2 regions of the Enterobacter oligotrophicus genome follow, and region 2 is predicted to be linked to the other one. Evidence: predicted binding sites of a transcription regulator. Region 2 holds the regulator's gene; the other holds the start of a gene.

Region 1 (7,254 bases), 1.9 Mb from region 2:
GATCATCTCGACCTGCGTACCATCACGTTCACCGATGGTGGATGCGGTACGGAAGAAGTCTGCCAGGCTCAACACGTAGACCAGCGAGGTATCCTGGAACAGCACGATGCCCTGAGTCAGCAGGAGCGGTACCATGGCGCGAAACGCCTGCGGCAGAATAATGAGCTGCATTGACTGCCAGTGCGTCATCCCCAGCGCCAGCGCAGCGCTGGACTGCCCACGGGAGATACTCTGGATGCCCGCGCGGATAATCTCTGAGTAGTAAGCGGCCTCGAACATCGAGAATGCCACCATCGCGGAGATCAGACGGATATCAGTTTTGGGTGACAGGCCCAGTACATTCTGTAAGAAGCCTGGAACAATCAGGTAAAACCACAGCAGCACCATCACCAGCGGAATGGAACGGAAGACGTTAACGTAAGCGGTGGCAAACCAGGCGAGCGGTTTAAAGCTCGACAGGCGCATCACCGCCAGCAGGGTGCCCCAGACGATACCCACGATGATGGCGATAACGGTGATCTTTAAGGTGATCACCAGGCCATCCAGCAGATACGGCATGGAAGGAACGATAGAACTCCAGTCAAACTCGTACATTATTTGCCCCCCAGATTGCCCGGCAGGCGAACTTTGCGTTCAACCAGGTTCATCACCAGCATGATGAATGCGTTTATCAGAACATACGCGAGCGTGATCGCCGTGAAGGATTCCCACGCATGGGCGGAATAATCCAGCAATTTACCGGCCTGAGCCGCCATATCCACCAGACCGATAGTGGAGGCGATGGCCGAGTTTTTCACCAGGTTCATCATCTCTGAGGTCATGGGCGGCACGATAACGCGATAAGCGTTTGGCAGCAGCACGTAGCGGTAGGTTTGTGGCAGCGTGAGCCCCATCGCCAGACCGGCATTTTTTTGCCCGCGCGGCAGTGACTGAATGGCGGCACGCACCTGCTCGCAAACGCGCGCAGCGGTAAACAGCCCCAGACAGAGCATGGAGGAGACAAAGAACTGCACGTTAGGGTCCAGTTCTGCCTTAAACCACATGCCAAGATTTTCCGGCAGCAGTTCCGGCACAACCAGATACCACGTAAAGAATTGCACGATCAGCGGAACGTTACGGAACAGTTCCACATACAGCGTGCCAACAGAAGAGAGTAAACGGTTAGGAACGGTGCGCAGAATACCGAACAGCGAACCGACAAGAAACGCGATGATCCACGCCGTTATCGATAACGCAACGGTGACCTGAAAGCCGCTCCACAGCCAGCCAAGATAGGTGGTGTTGCCGAACGGGGCTTGTTGCAGAAAAATGCCCCAGTTCCAGTCGATTGACATAATAAACTCCGGAAAAAAAAGGGTAGCAGCGCTACCCTCGAAGATTGGTGAGAAGCTCATTTTCGCGCTGAGTGGGGAACGACCACTCAACGTATAGTCTGTCCATGCTTCCCGACAATCGAGAGGGCAGGAGATCCCGCCCCTGTTGTTCTAATTAGTTAAGAGCTTTGTCATTAGGTGATTTGAACAGCGCTTTCATGTCGTCAGACAGTTCGAAGTTCATATTGAGGTTTTTTGGTGGAATTGGGTTTTTGAACCACTTATCGAACCATTTTTCCGCTTCGCCGGATGTCTGAACCTGAGCGATGGTGTCATCGATCAGCTTTTTGAAGTCGGCGTCGCCTTTACGCAGCATACAGCCGTACGCTTCTTTTGATTGCGGAGTGCCGACGATTTCCCAGTTGTCTGGTTTCTTCGCTTTCGCACGTTCACCCGCCAGCAGGGCATCGTCCATCATAAACGCGACGGCGCGACCGCTTTCCAGGGTACGGAAGGAGTCGCCGTGGTCTTTCGCGCTGATGATGCGCATGTCCATTTTCTTCTCGTCATTCAGTTTGTGCAGGAGCACTTCTGAGGTCGTACCGGAGGTGACAACAACGGCTTTACCTTTCAGGTCAGCAAAATCTTTGATCTCACCGCCTTTTTTCGTCAGCAGACGCGTACCTACCACGAAAATGGTGTCGGAGAAGGCGGCCTGCTTCTGGCGCTCAAGGTTGTTGGTGGTGGAGCCACACTCAAAATCGAAGGTGCCGTTTTGCAGCAGAGGAATACGGTTTTGTGAAGTGATAGGGATCAGCTTCACCTGCAGGTCAGGTTTGTTCAGCTTTTTCTTCACAGCTTCAACGATGGCGTTGGAGTAATCCTGTGAATAGCCCACGACTTTTTGCGTGTTGTCGTAGTAAGAGAACGGGACAGAAGATTCACGGTGGCCGACCACGATCACGCCATTTTTGGCAATCTTGTCGAGAGTGCTTCCTGCTGCCGGAGCGTCTGCAGCGTGTACCGCGCCCGCGGACATTCCCATAACCAGCATTGCTGTGGCCAGTTTACGTAATTGCATACCCAACTCCTTTCTTATCAGCGCCAGTGACGCATTGATACCCATTGTGATGTTGTTATATCTCGCGCTATGCGAGTGCAGTGTTATGCATGCTTGTTAACATTTAGTCTGGCTTAATGTAAAGATTTTGCTGCGTTATTGTTTATTTTTGCGAAGCGCGCCGCACCATTCAGAGGCAAAAATCTCTCGTTGCACCGTTTCGGTGCTACCGATGATCTACGCTGGTGCGACAAGGTTGCACGTTAAGCCAAACTGCGTTTGCGTGAATAAACAAAGCAATAGGCGTGCCAGATTGAGTATTAGGGGGAATTGTCGGGTGGCGGCTGCGCCTTACCCGACCTACGGGAATGGAAATGTAGGCCGGGTAAGGCGCAGCCGCCACCCGGCAACAGAAGGTAAGGCTATTTACGACGCTGACGCAGACTCATTAACACCGCGCCAAAGCCGAACAGCGTGGTCAAAATCCACAGCGGCCAGTTGCCGGTACGGGCGTACGGTGTCAGACCGGTGGTTGGCGTAACGCTGGTGGTCAGCACCTCGCGGGTGAACTGCGGGATCATCGCCTGAATTTCCCCCTGCGGCCCAATCACGGCGGTGATACCGTTGTTGGTGCTGCGCAGCAGCGGACGCGCCAGCTCCAGAGAACGCATACGCGCCATCTGGAAGTGCTGCCACGGGCCAATCGACTTACCAAACCAGGCATCATTAGAGATAGTCAGCAGGTAATCGGTATCCGGGCGGAAGTTATCGCGCACCTGCTCGCCGAGGATAATTTCGTAGCAGATGGCTGCCGTCAGGGCAAAGCCGTGCGCGTGCAGCTGCGGCTGAACATACGGACCGCGGCTGAAGGAGGACATCGGCAGATCAAAGAACGGTGCCAGCGGGCGCAAAATCGACTCCAGTGGAACAAACTCGCCAAACGGAACCAGATGGTTTTTGTTATAGCGATTAGTGGAGTTATAGCTGTACCTACTGTCTTTGCCGAGCGTAATGATCGTGTTGTACGTGTCATAGCGGTTCTGCTGGTTCAGGCGTGCATCAACGATCCCGGTGATCAGCGTGCTGCCGCGCGCGCGAAGCAGATCGTCCATCATCTTCAGGAACGGCTGCTGGTTGATTTCCAGGTCAGGGATCGCCGACTCCGGCCAGATAATTAACTGCGATTTGCCCATCACGGCTTCGGTGGCATTGGCATAGATTTTCAGCGTGTTAATCAGCTGATTTTCATCCCACTTCAACGACTGGGGAATATTACCCTGCACCATAGAAACCTGGGTTGCGCGCTCTGGCTCCAGGGTGAACCACTGGATATAACGCAGCGGGAAGGGCAGGGCAAATAGCACCAGCGCCGTAACCAGCGGTTTCCAGTTGCGCGTGACCAGCGCCAGCACCAGCAGGCCGCTGACCATCATCAGCAGGAAGTTAATCGCCTCAACGCCCATCACGGGTGCCAGCCCTTTCAGCGGGCCGTCAATCTGGCTGTAGCCGAACTGCAGCCACGGGAAGCCGGTCAGTACCCAGCCACGCAGGAATTCTGTGATTTGCCAGACGACCGGTGCCGCAATGGCGACGCGCAGCCAGGTGGTTTTCGGCCACAGGCGAGACAGGATACCGGCGAACAGGCCGGTATAGAGCGAGAGATAGGCGGCGAGCAGCACCACCAGGAAGACGTTCACCGGACCCGGCATACCGCCAAACTGCGCGATACTGACGTAGACCCAGTTGATGCCGGAACCAAACAGCCCCAGCCCCCAGAAGTAGCCAATGGCGGCTGCCTGAACCGGACGGCGATTCAGGGTTAACCCCTGTAGCCCCATCAGAGAGAAGATGGCGGCGGGCCAGATATCGTAAGGAGAAAAAGCCAGCGTACCGCTGGCTCCGAGTAACAACGCCAGCAGCAAACGGACGCGCTGGCGTTCAAAGAGTGGGGCAAATGCCATTTACATTAATCTTCCAGTTTTGGCACCGGTGAGTCGTCCGGCATTCTGACGTGAACCTGTATAATACGTCGGCTGTCGGCCATGGCGACCTTAAACTGGTAACCGTCGATGTCAACGGTCTCGCCACGAGCCGGAAGATGACCAAAGGCCTGCATCACCAGTCCGCCAATGGTATCCACCTCTTCATCGCTGAAGTGGGTGCCGAAGGTGTCGTTGAAATCCTCAATCGAGGCCAGCGCGCGTACGGTCCAGGTGTGGCGGCTGAGCTGACGGAAGTCGATATCCTCTTCTTCGTCATACTCGTCTTCGATTTCGCCCACGATCAGCTCAAGGATATCCTCGATGGTGACCAGACCGGACACGCCACCGAATTCATCAATAACAATCGCCATGTGGTAGCGCTGAGAGCGAAACTCTTTCAGCATCCGATCCACACGTTTACTTTCCGGCACAACCACGGCCTGGCGTAACACTTTTTCCATGCTGAAGGCTTCGGCATCGCTGCGCATAAACGGCAGCAGATCTTTAGCCATCAAAATCCCTTCGATGTGATCTTTGTCTTCGCTAATGACCGGGAAACGCGAGTGGGCGGATTCGATGATCACATCGAGGCACTCGTCCAGGGTCTGGTTACGTTTCAGGGTGATCATCTGCGAGCGGGGGATCATGATATCGCGGACGCGCTGGTCGGCGATGTCCATAACCCCTTCGAGCATTTCGCGCGTATCTTCGTCGATAAGGTCGTTTTGCCCGGAATCACGAATCAGCTCCAGCAGTTCATCACGGTTTTTCGGTTCGCCGTGGAAAAGCTGGTTCAGAATGAGGGAGAAAAATCCCTTTTTACTGGTTGTCGTGTCGCTACTGTGTGAATTGTCGTCGCTCATGGCGTTTGTTAAGGGTTCTCTTGTTAGTTCAACGTTTACCGCCGCGCTATGTCCTTACGCGGCGGCATGTTAGCCAGCCGGTTGACTGACTATTCTTTCTCGGCAATGTACGGGTCCTCATAGCCCAGAGCAAGCATTATCTCTGTCTCAAGGGACTCCATCTCTTCCGCTTCATCATCTTCAATGTGATCGTAGCCCAGCAGGTGCAGGCTACCGTGTACCACCATATGCGCCCAGTGCGCGTCGAGCGGCTTTTGCTGCTCTTTGGCTTCCTGCTCAACCACCTGACGGCAGATGATCAGGTCGCCCAGCAGCGGCATTTCAATCCCCGGAGGCGCTTCGAACGGGAAAGAGAGCACATTGGTCGGCTTATCTTTCCCGCGGTAGGTCAGGTTAAGCTCGTGGCTTTCCGCTTCATCCACCAGGCGAATCGTCACTTCTGATTCTTCCTGAAACTGGGGGATAACCGCATCCAGCCATTTCTGAAACTGTGCCTCATCTGGCATGCCGGAATTATCTTCACAGGCCAGCTGTAAATCGAGGATCACCTGACTCATTTCTGTTCTTGCTCCTGCGCATCGCGCTTACGTTCTGCGGCCAGTTCGGCCTTACGTTTTTGTTCCGCCTCTTCCCAGGCTTCATAGGCGTTAACGATGCGCGCGACCACCGGATGGCGGACGACGTCTTCGCTGTGGAAGAAGTTAAAGCTGATTTCATCGACTTCGGACAGCACTTCAATCGCGTGGCGCAGGCCAGATTTGGTGCTGCGCGGCAGGTCAATCTGGGTGATGTCGCCGGTGATGACCGCTTTCGAGTTAAAGCCGATACGCGTCAGGAACATCTTCATCTGTTCGATGGTGGTGTTCTGGCTCTCATCAAGAATGATGAACGCATCGTTGAGCGTGCGGCCGCGCATGTAGGCGAGCGGGGCGACTTCAATCACGTTACGCTCAATGAGCTTCTCTACTTTCTCAAAGCCTAACATCTCGAACAGGGCGTCATAAAGCGGGCGCAGATACGGGTCCACTTTCTGACTTAAATCACCCGGCAGGAAGCCGAGTTTTTCACCCGCTTCGACGGCAGGGCGAGTCAGCAGAATTCGACGGATTTCCTGGCGCTCCAGCGCATCAACCGCAGCGGCAACCGCCAGATAGGTTTTCCCCGTACCCGCCGGACCCACGCCGAAGGTGATGTCATGGTCGAGGATGTTGGCAATGTACTGCGCCTGGTTCGGCGTGCGTGGTTTAATCACGCCGCGTTTGGTCTTGATGTTGATCGCTTTGCCGTAGTCCGGCACGCTTTCCGCGCTCTGCTCAAGCACGCGCGCCTCTTTAATGGCGAGGTGGATCTGTTCCGGTTCGATATCCTGCGTTTCGCCACGCATCGGGGCGGTATCAACATACAGACTGCGAAGAATATCTGCAGCGGCATTGACGCAGATGCTGCGTCCGGTGAGTTTGAAATGGTTATCGCGACGATTGATTTCGATACCCAGACGTCGCTCAAGTTGTTTGATGTTGTCATCAAACGGCCCGCACAGGCTCAGCAGGCGAGCGTTGTCTGCGGGCGTTAGGCTAATTTCACGCGTATCTATGTTCAAACTGTTCCTCTTTGAGTAGTTAACTTACCCGGTGGCACCTGGCGTAATAAAACGGTCATTACCGAAATTATTCACGCCACAGAATAAAGGCGCAAGCGTTGCGGATGATATTGGGGGCAATGAGAGGAAATACAAGGCCTGCCGGAAGGGCAGGCCATAAGGACTATGGCTGGTAAATCCCCACGCCAGAATCGTCTACTTTGCGGGTGCGAGAGATCACCGATTCGGGTGATTCTGCAATACGCAGGCCCATTTCGGCTTCGGTCCGTACCAGCTTCGCGCGCAGTGAATTGGTCAGGACTTCGACAATTTCGACGTCCACAAATTTACCGATCAGATCCGGGGTGCCTTCAAAGTTCACCACGCGGTTGTTTTCGGTACGACCGGACAGTTCCATAATGCTCTTGCGGGAAGTGCCTTCCACCAGAATACGCTG
Region 2 (7,254 bases):
CTCTCGCCTCTTCTCTCTGGGTAAACGGAAACGCATTATGTCGCAAATAGAATTGCAACCGGGTTTTGACTTTCAGAAAGCAGGCAAAAAAGTTCTGGAGATTGAACGTGAAGGTCTGGCGCAGTTAGATCAGTACATTAATCAGGATTTTAGTCTGGCCTGTGAGAAGATGTTCACCTGTGCCGGTAAAGTCGTGGTCATGGGGATGGGTAAATCCGGCCATATCGGACGCAAAATGGCGGCGACCTTTGCCAGCACCGGTACGTCGTCGTTCTTCGTCCATCCTGGTGAAGCCGCACATGGCGATCTCGGCATGGTGACCCCGCAGGATGTGGTCATTGCGCTGTCGAACTCCGGTGAATCCAATGAGATCCTGGCGCTGATTCCGGTCCTGAAACGACTGCAGGTTCCGCTGATTTGCATGACCAGCCGTCCCGAAAGCAGCATGGCGCGTGCCGCTGACATCCACCTGTGCGTCAAAGTGCCGAAAGAAGCCTGTCCGCTTGGCCTGGCACCAACCTCCAGCACAACCGCTGCACTGGTCATGGGCGATGCCCTCGCCGTTGCGCTGCTTGAAGCGCGTGGTTTCACGCCTGAAGATTTCGCCCTGTCACACCCAGGCGGTGCGCTGGGACGTAAGCTGCTGCTTCGGGTTAACGATATTATGCACACCGGTGATGAGATCCCTCACGTGAGCAAAGCGGCCTCGCTGCGCGATGCGTTACTGGAAATCACCCGCAAAAATCTGGGTATGACGGTCATTTGCGATGAGCAGATGATAATTCAGGGGATCTTTACTGACGGCGACTTGCGCCGTGTATTGGATATGGGTGTGGATGTCCGCACGCTGGGCATCGCCGATGTCATGACACCGGGGGGAATTCGCGTGCGTCCAGGCATCCTGGCCGTCGATGTACTGAACCTGATGCAGACCCGACATATCACCTCTGTTATGGTTGCCGATGGCGACCAACTGCTGGGTGTGGTACATATGCATGATCTTCTGCGCGCAGGCGTAGTGTAATGAAGGATAAGACAATGAGTAATGCGGGTGCATCCCTTGCAACCTGTTATGGCCCGGTAAGCGCCCACATGATGGCGAAGGCAGAAAATATCCGTCTGCTGATCCTGGATGTGGATGGAGTGCTCTCCGATGGTCTGATTTATATGGGTAATAATGGCGAAGAGCTGAAGGCATTTAACGTTCGCGATGGCTACGGTATTCGCTGCGCGCTCACGTCCGGCATTGAAGTTGCCATCATCACCGGACGAAAAGCTAAACTGGTAGAAGATCGCTGCGAAACGCTGGGCATTACCCATCTGTATCAGGGGCAATCTGACAAAATGGTCGCATTCAACGATTTGCTGGGGAAACTGGCCATCGCACCTGAAAACGTTGCCTATGTCGGAGACGATCTGATCGACTGGCCGGTCATGGCTGAAGTGGGTCTCAGCGTCGCCGTTGCTGATGCGCATCCGCTGCTGATCCCACGCGCTGATTATGTCACCCATATCAACGGTGGCCGTGGGGCTGTACGTGAAGTCTGCGATCTGCTTCTGCTGGCGCAGGGCCGGCTTGATGAGGCCAAAGGGCAATCGATATGAGTAAAACCAGACGTTGGGTTATCATTCTGCTTTCGCTTGTCGCCCTGGTATTGATTGGCGTAAATCTTGCTGACCGTGACGATACGCAAACAGAAGTGGTCAACACGAGCGATCCAACATACAAAAGCGATCACAGCGACACCGTGGTGTATAGCCCGGAAGGTGCACTGAACTATCGCCTGATTGCCCAACACGTGGAATATTTTTCAGAAGATGGCGTCTCCTGGTTTACCCAACCCGTTATGACCACTTTTGATACCGATAAAGTACCGACGTGGTCGATCAAATCTGACCGGGCAAAACTGACGAATGACCGTATGCTTTATCTGTATGGCCATGTTGAAGTCAACGCCCTGACCGCTGACTCGCAACTGCGCAAAATCACAACGGATAATGCCCAGATCAACCTGGTTACCCAGGACGTTACGTCGCAGGATCTGGTCACCCTTTATGGCACAACATTTAATTCCAGCGGTCTGAGAATGCGCGGTAACTTACGCAGCAAAAACGCCGAGCTGATTGAAAAGGTTAGAACCTCCTATGAAATTCAAAACAAACAAACTCAGCCTTAAAGTTATTATCGCCAGCGCACTGCTGGCGACCACTCTTCCCGCGCTTGCTGTGACGGGTGATACCGAACAACCGATTCATATTGAATCGGATACGCAGTCTCTGGATATGCAGGGTAACGTCGTGACCTTTACGGGCAACGTCGTGATGACCCAAGGCACCATCAAAATTAACGCCGATAAAGTGGTCGTAACCCGTCCGGGCGGCGAGCAGGGCAAAGAGATCATTGATGGCTATGGCAATCCTGCCACGTTCTACCAGATGCAGGACAACGGCAAGCCGGTCAAAGGCCACGCCACGCATATGCATTATGAACTGGCGAAGGATCTTGTCATTCTGACCGGCAACGCCTACCTGGAGCAGCTGGACAGCAACATCACCGGCGACAAGATCACCTACCTGGTGAAAGAGCAGAAAATGCAGGCCTCCAGCGAGAAAGGCAAACGCGTTACCACCGTGCTTGTTCCGTCACAGCTGCAGGACAAAGGCAAAGACCAGGCCCCGGCACAGAAAAAGAGTAACTAATTCGATATGGCAACATTAACTGCAAAAAATCTTGCGAAAGCCTATAAGGGTCGCCGCGTCGTCGAAGATGTCAGCCTGACCGTCAACTCCGGCGAAATTGTGGGTTTACTTGGCCCTAACGGCGCGGGTAAAACCACCACCTTCTACATGGTGGTCGGTATTGTGTCGCGTGATGCAGGCAACATTATCATCGACGACGAAGACATTAGCCTGCTGCCGCTGCATGCACGCGCGCGTCGTGGAATCGGCTATCTGCCACAGGAAGCGTCCATTTTCCGTCGGTTAAGCGTTTTCGATAACCTGATGGCCGTGCTGCAAATCCGGGACGATCTGACCAGCGAACAGCGCACTGACCGCGCTAACGAGCTGATGGAAGAGTTTCATATTGAACACCTGCGCGACAGCCTCGGCCAGGCGCTTTCCGGTGGTGAACGTCGTCGCGTTGAGATTGCGCGTGCGCTGGCCGCAAACCCAAAATTCATCCTGCTGGATGAACCGTTTGCAGGCGTTGACCCGATCTCCGTTATCGATATCAAACGTATTATTGAGCACCTGCGCGACAGCGGGCTGGGCGTACTGATCACTGACCACAACGTTCGTGAAACGCTGGCCGTGTGTGAACGCGCCTATATTGTCAGCCAGGGCCATCTGATTGCCCACGGTACGCCGCAGCAAATCCTCGAAGATGAGCATGTTAAGCGCGTGTACCTTGGGGAAGACTTCAGACTCTGATAGGGTAGAGGTAACTTAACGCCGGACCGGAGAAAAACGCTCTGAACATGAAGCAAGGTTTGCAATTACGGCTCAGCCAACAACTGGCGATGACGCCGCAGTTACAACAGGCGATCCGTCTGTTGCAGCTGTCCACGTTAGAACTCCAGCAGGAGCTCCAGCAAGCGCTGGACAGCAATCCGTTGCTGGAGCAAACCGATCTTCATGACGAGGTAGACACGCAGCAAACGCAGGACACTGAAACGCTCGACACCGTTGACGCGCTCGAACAAAAAGAGATGCCGGACGAGCTACCGCTGGATGCCAGTTGGGATGAAATCTACACCGCCGGAACCCCTTCCGGAACGCGTGCAGACTACCAGGACGATGAGTTACCGGTCTATCAGGGCGAAACCACGCAGTCACTGCAGGATTACCTGATGTGGCAGGTAGAATTAACGCCCTTCTCCGATACCGACCGCGCCATTGCCACCTCCATTGTGGATGCCGTTGATGACACCGGCTACTTGACGGTCACGCTGGACGATATCCTGGAAAGCATCGGTGATGACGAGATCGAACTCGAAGAGATCGAGGCCGTATTGAAGCGTATTCAGCGTTTCGACCCGGTAGGTGTTGCCGCGAAAGATCTCCGCGATTGCCTGCTGATCCAGCTATCGCAGTTCGCCAAAGAGACACCGTGGATTGAAGAAGCGCGCTTAATTATCAGCGATCATCTGGATCTGCTGGCTAACCATGATTTCCGCACCCTGATGCGCGTCACGCGCCTGAAAGAAGAGGTGCTGAAAGAGGCGGTTAATCTGATCCAGTCTCTCGATCCACGCCCCGGCCAATCGATCCAGACCAGCGAACCGGAATATGTCATTCCCGACGTGCTGGTGAGAAAACACAATGGCCGCTGGGTCGTTGAACTGAACTCAGACAGCATTCCTCGCCTGCAAATCAATCAGCAGTACGCCTCCATGTGCACCAGCGCACGTAACGATGCCGACAACCAATATATTCGTAGCAATTTGCAGGAAGCACGATGGTTGATCAAAAGTCTGGAGAGCCGAAATGATACGCTGCTGCGCGTAAGCCGTTGTATTGTCGAACAGCAGCAGGCGTTCTTTGAGCAGGGCGAAGAGTATATGAAACCGATGGTGCTGGCAGATATCGCCCAGGCCGTCGAGATGCACGAATCAACCATTTCCCGCGTGACCACACAGAAGTATCTGCACAGTCCACGCGGTATTTTTGAGCTTAAGTATTTCTTCTCCAGCCACGTGAATACCGAAGGCGGCGGCGAAGCCTCGTCAACGGCGATTCGCGCACTGGTGAAGAAGTTAATCGCCGCGGAGAATCCCGCGAAGCCACTGAGTGACAGTAAGTTAACCACCATGCTGTCCGATCAGGGTATTATGGTGGCACGTCGTACTGTTGCGAAGTATCGAGAGTCTTTATCCATTCCGCCGTCTAACCAGCGTAAACAACTGGTCTGACACAACCGATAAGGAAGACACTATGCAGCTCAATATCACAGGACACAACGTCGAGATTACTGAGGCTTTACGCGAATTTTTGAACACAAAGTTCGCAAAACTCGAACAGTATTTCGAAAGGATCAACCAGGTCTATATTGTGTTGAAAGTGGAGAAAGTGACTCATATCTCGGATGCGACCCTACACGTGAACGGGGGCGAACTCCATGCCAGTGCGGAAGGGCAAGACATGTACGCGGCTATCGACGGCTTGATTGATAAACTTGCGCGACAGCTCAATAAACATAAAGATAAACTGAAACAACACTAATTGTCCGGGCAGTTAACGGGTGCAGTAAGGCCTGTTGTGAAACACAACAGGCCGTTTGTACAGTTAGCGCTTAGGTGAAATTATGATGAACAACGATTCCGCTCTTCAACTGAGCAATGTCCTTAACCAGGAATGTACCCGCAGTGGTGTTCACTGCCAGAGCAAAAAACGTGCGCTGGAGATCATCAGTGAACTGGCCGCAAAACAGCTGGGCCTGCCGCCGCAGGTGGTGTTTGAAGCGATCCTGACCCGAGAAAAAATGGGCAGTACCGGCATCGGCAACGGCATTGCGATCCCGCATGGCAAACTGGAAGAGGACACCTTGCGTGCCGTCGGTGTGTTTGTCCAGCTGGAAACGCCTATTGCCTTCGACGCCATTGACAACCAGCCTGTCGATCTCCTCTTCGCGCTGCTGGTGCCAGCAGATCAGACTAAGACCCATCTGCATACGCTGTCGCTGGTTGCCAAACGTCTGGCTGATAAAACGATCTGCCGTCGCCTGCGCTCAGCCCAAAGTGATGAAGAGCTCTATCAAATTATCACCGAAGCAGAAGGCAGTCAGGATGATGCATAATCGGGAGATGGCCTTCACATCTGTTGTCCTGAGGAGAAATGGAACATGGTGTTGATGATCGTCAGCGGCCGCTCGGGATCGGGAAAGTCCGTTGCCCTGCGTGCGCTGGAAGATATGGGCTTTTACTGCGTAGATAACCTGCCGGTGGTGTTGTTGCCTGAGCTGGCGAGGACACTTGCAGACAGGCAAATCTCTGCTGCCGTCAGTATTGACGTCCGTAACATGCCTGAATCCCCGGAAGTTTTTGAGCAGGCGATGAGTAATCTGCCGGAGGCTTTCTCTCCGCAGTTGCTGTTCCTTGATGCCGATCGTAATACGCTGATCCGTCGCTACAGCGACACCCGTCGTTTGCATCCTCTTTCCAGTAAAAACCTCTCTCTGGAAAGTGCCATCGACGAAGAGAGCGATTTGCTGGAACCACTGCGCTCCCGTGCCGATCTGATTGTCGACACCTCTGAGATGTCGGTACATGAACTGGCGGAAATGCTGCGTACCCGCTTGTTGGGTAAACGCGAGCGCGAGCTGACGATGGTGTTCGAATCCTTCGGCTTTAAGCATGGTATTCCTATCGATGCGGATTATGTTTTCGACGTGCGCTTCCTGCCAAACCCGCACTGGGACCCTAAACTGCGTCCGATGACCGGTCTGGATAAACCCGTGGCGGCGTTCCTCGACAGACACACAGAAGTTCACAATTTTATCTACCAGACGCGAAGCTACCTTGAGCTATGGTTACCTATGCTGGAGACAAACAATCGTAGCTACCTGACGGTGGCGATTGGCTGTACCGGTGGTAAACATCGTTCGGTCTACATTGCCGAACAGCTGGCCGATTACTTCCGCTCACGCGGGAAGAACGTTCAGTCCCGTCATCGCACGCTGGAAAAACGCAAAACATGACCGTAAAACAGACCGTTGAGATCACCAATAAGCTGGGCATGCACGCGCGCCCGGCAATGAAGCTGTTTGAGTTAATGCAGGGTTTCGATGCCGAAGTTCTGCTGCGTAATGATGAAGGCACAGAAGCGGAAGCAAACAGCGTGATTGCGCTGCTGATGCTGGACTCCGCTAAAGGCCGTCAGATTGAAGTTGAAGCCACCGGCCCGCAGGAAGAGGAAGCGCTGGCGGCGGTGATTGCGCTGTTTAACGCCGGGTTTGACGAAGACTAACAACTGCTTTTCTGGCGGGTGGCGCTACGCTTACCCGCCCTACATCAGCTTATTTCTCTCCATAAACCCTTCCCCACCTAACTGGCGCATCTGCCGCATGATCCACGCCTGACGGCTACGCACGTAACCTGACGGGGCATTGGCCTTAAAGCGAATTGGATTGGGTAAAACGGCAGCTAATAGCGCAGCTTCGGACATACTCAGGCGGCTGGCAGGCTTATTGAAATATCGCTGTGCAGCAGCTTCAACGCCAAACACACCGTCGCCAAACTCCGCGATATTCAGGTA

Evidence for each region. Region 2 encodes sigma-54, which starts transcription at its own class of promoters, with help from an activator protein. Its sites were predicted from a motif close to GTTGGCACANNTTTCGCTNT; they were not measured.
Region 1: a site for sigma-54 is predicted at 2,667-2,686, ahead of EoCCA6_RS18310 (amino acid ABC transporter substrate-binding protein). Genes of this name have one in related genera too.

The regions. Positions count from the first base shown of each region.
Region 1 is NZ_AP019007.1:3,826,301-3,833,554, forward strand. Features, by position in the region: gene gltK (glutamate/aspartate ABC transporter permease GltK) at 1-594, opposite strand, end outside; gene EoCCA6_RS18305 (amino acid ABC transporter permease) at 594-1,334, opposite strand; gene EoCCA6_RS18310 (amino acid ABC transporter substrate-binding protein) at 1,489-2,394, opposite strand; gene lnt (apolipoprotein N-acyltransferase) at 2,796-4,334, opposite strand; gene corC (CNNM family magnesium/cobalt transport protein CorC) at 4,340-5,218, opposite strand; gene ybeY (rRNA maturation RNase YbeY) at 5,308-5,775, opposite strand; gene EoCCA6_RS18335 (PhoH family protein) at 5,772-6,818, opposite strand; gene miaB (tRNA (N6-isopentenyl adenosine(37)-C2)-methylthiotransferase MiaB) at 6,982-7,254, opposite strand, start outside.
Region 2 is NZ_AP019007.1:1,913,309-1,920,562, forward strand. Features, by position in the region: gene EoCCA6_RS09195 (calcium/sodium antiporter) at 1-24, shown strand, start outside; gene kdsD (arabinose-5-phosphate isomerase KdsD) at 38-1,024, shown strand; gene kdsC (3-deoxy-manno-octulosonate-8-phosphatase KdsC) at 1,039-1,605, shown strand; gene lptC (LPS export ABC transporter periplasmic protein LptC) at 1,602-2,177, shown strand; gene lptA (lipopolysaccharide ABC transporter substrate-binding protein LptA) at 2,146-2,700, shown strand; gene lptB (LPS export ABC transporter ATP-binding protein) at 2,707-3,432, shown strand; gene rpoN (RNA polymerase factor sigma-54) at 3,480-4,913, shown strand; gene hpf (ribosome hibernation promoting factor) at 4,936-5,223, shown strand; gene ptsN (PTS IIA-like nitrogen regulatory protein PtsN) at 5,306-5,797, shown strand; gene rapZ (RNase adapter RapZ) at 5,843-6,697, shown strand; gene npr (PTS phosphocarrier protein NPr) at 6,694-6,966, shown strand; gene mtgA (monofunctional biosynthetic peptidoglycan transglycosylase) at 7,006-7,254, opposite strand, start outside.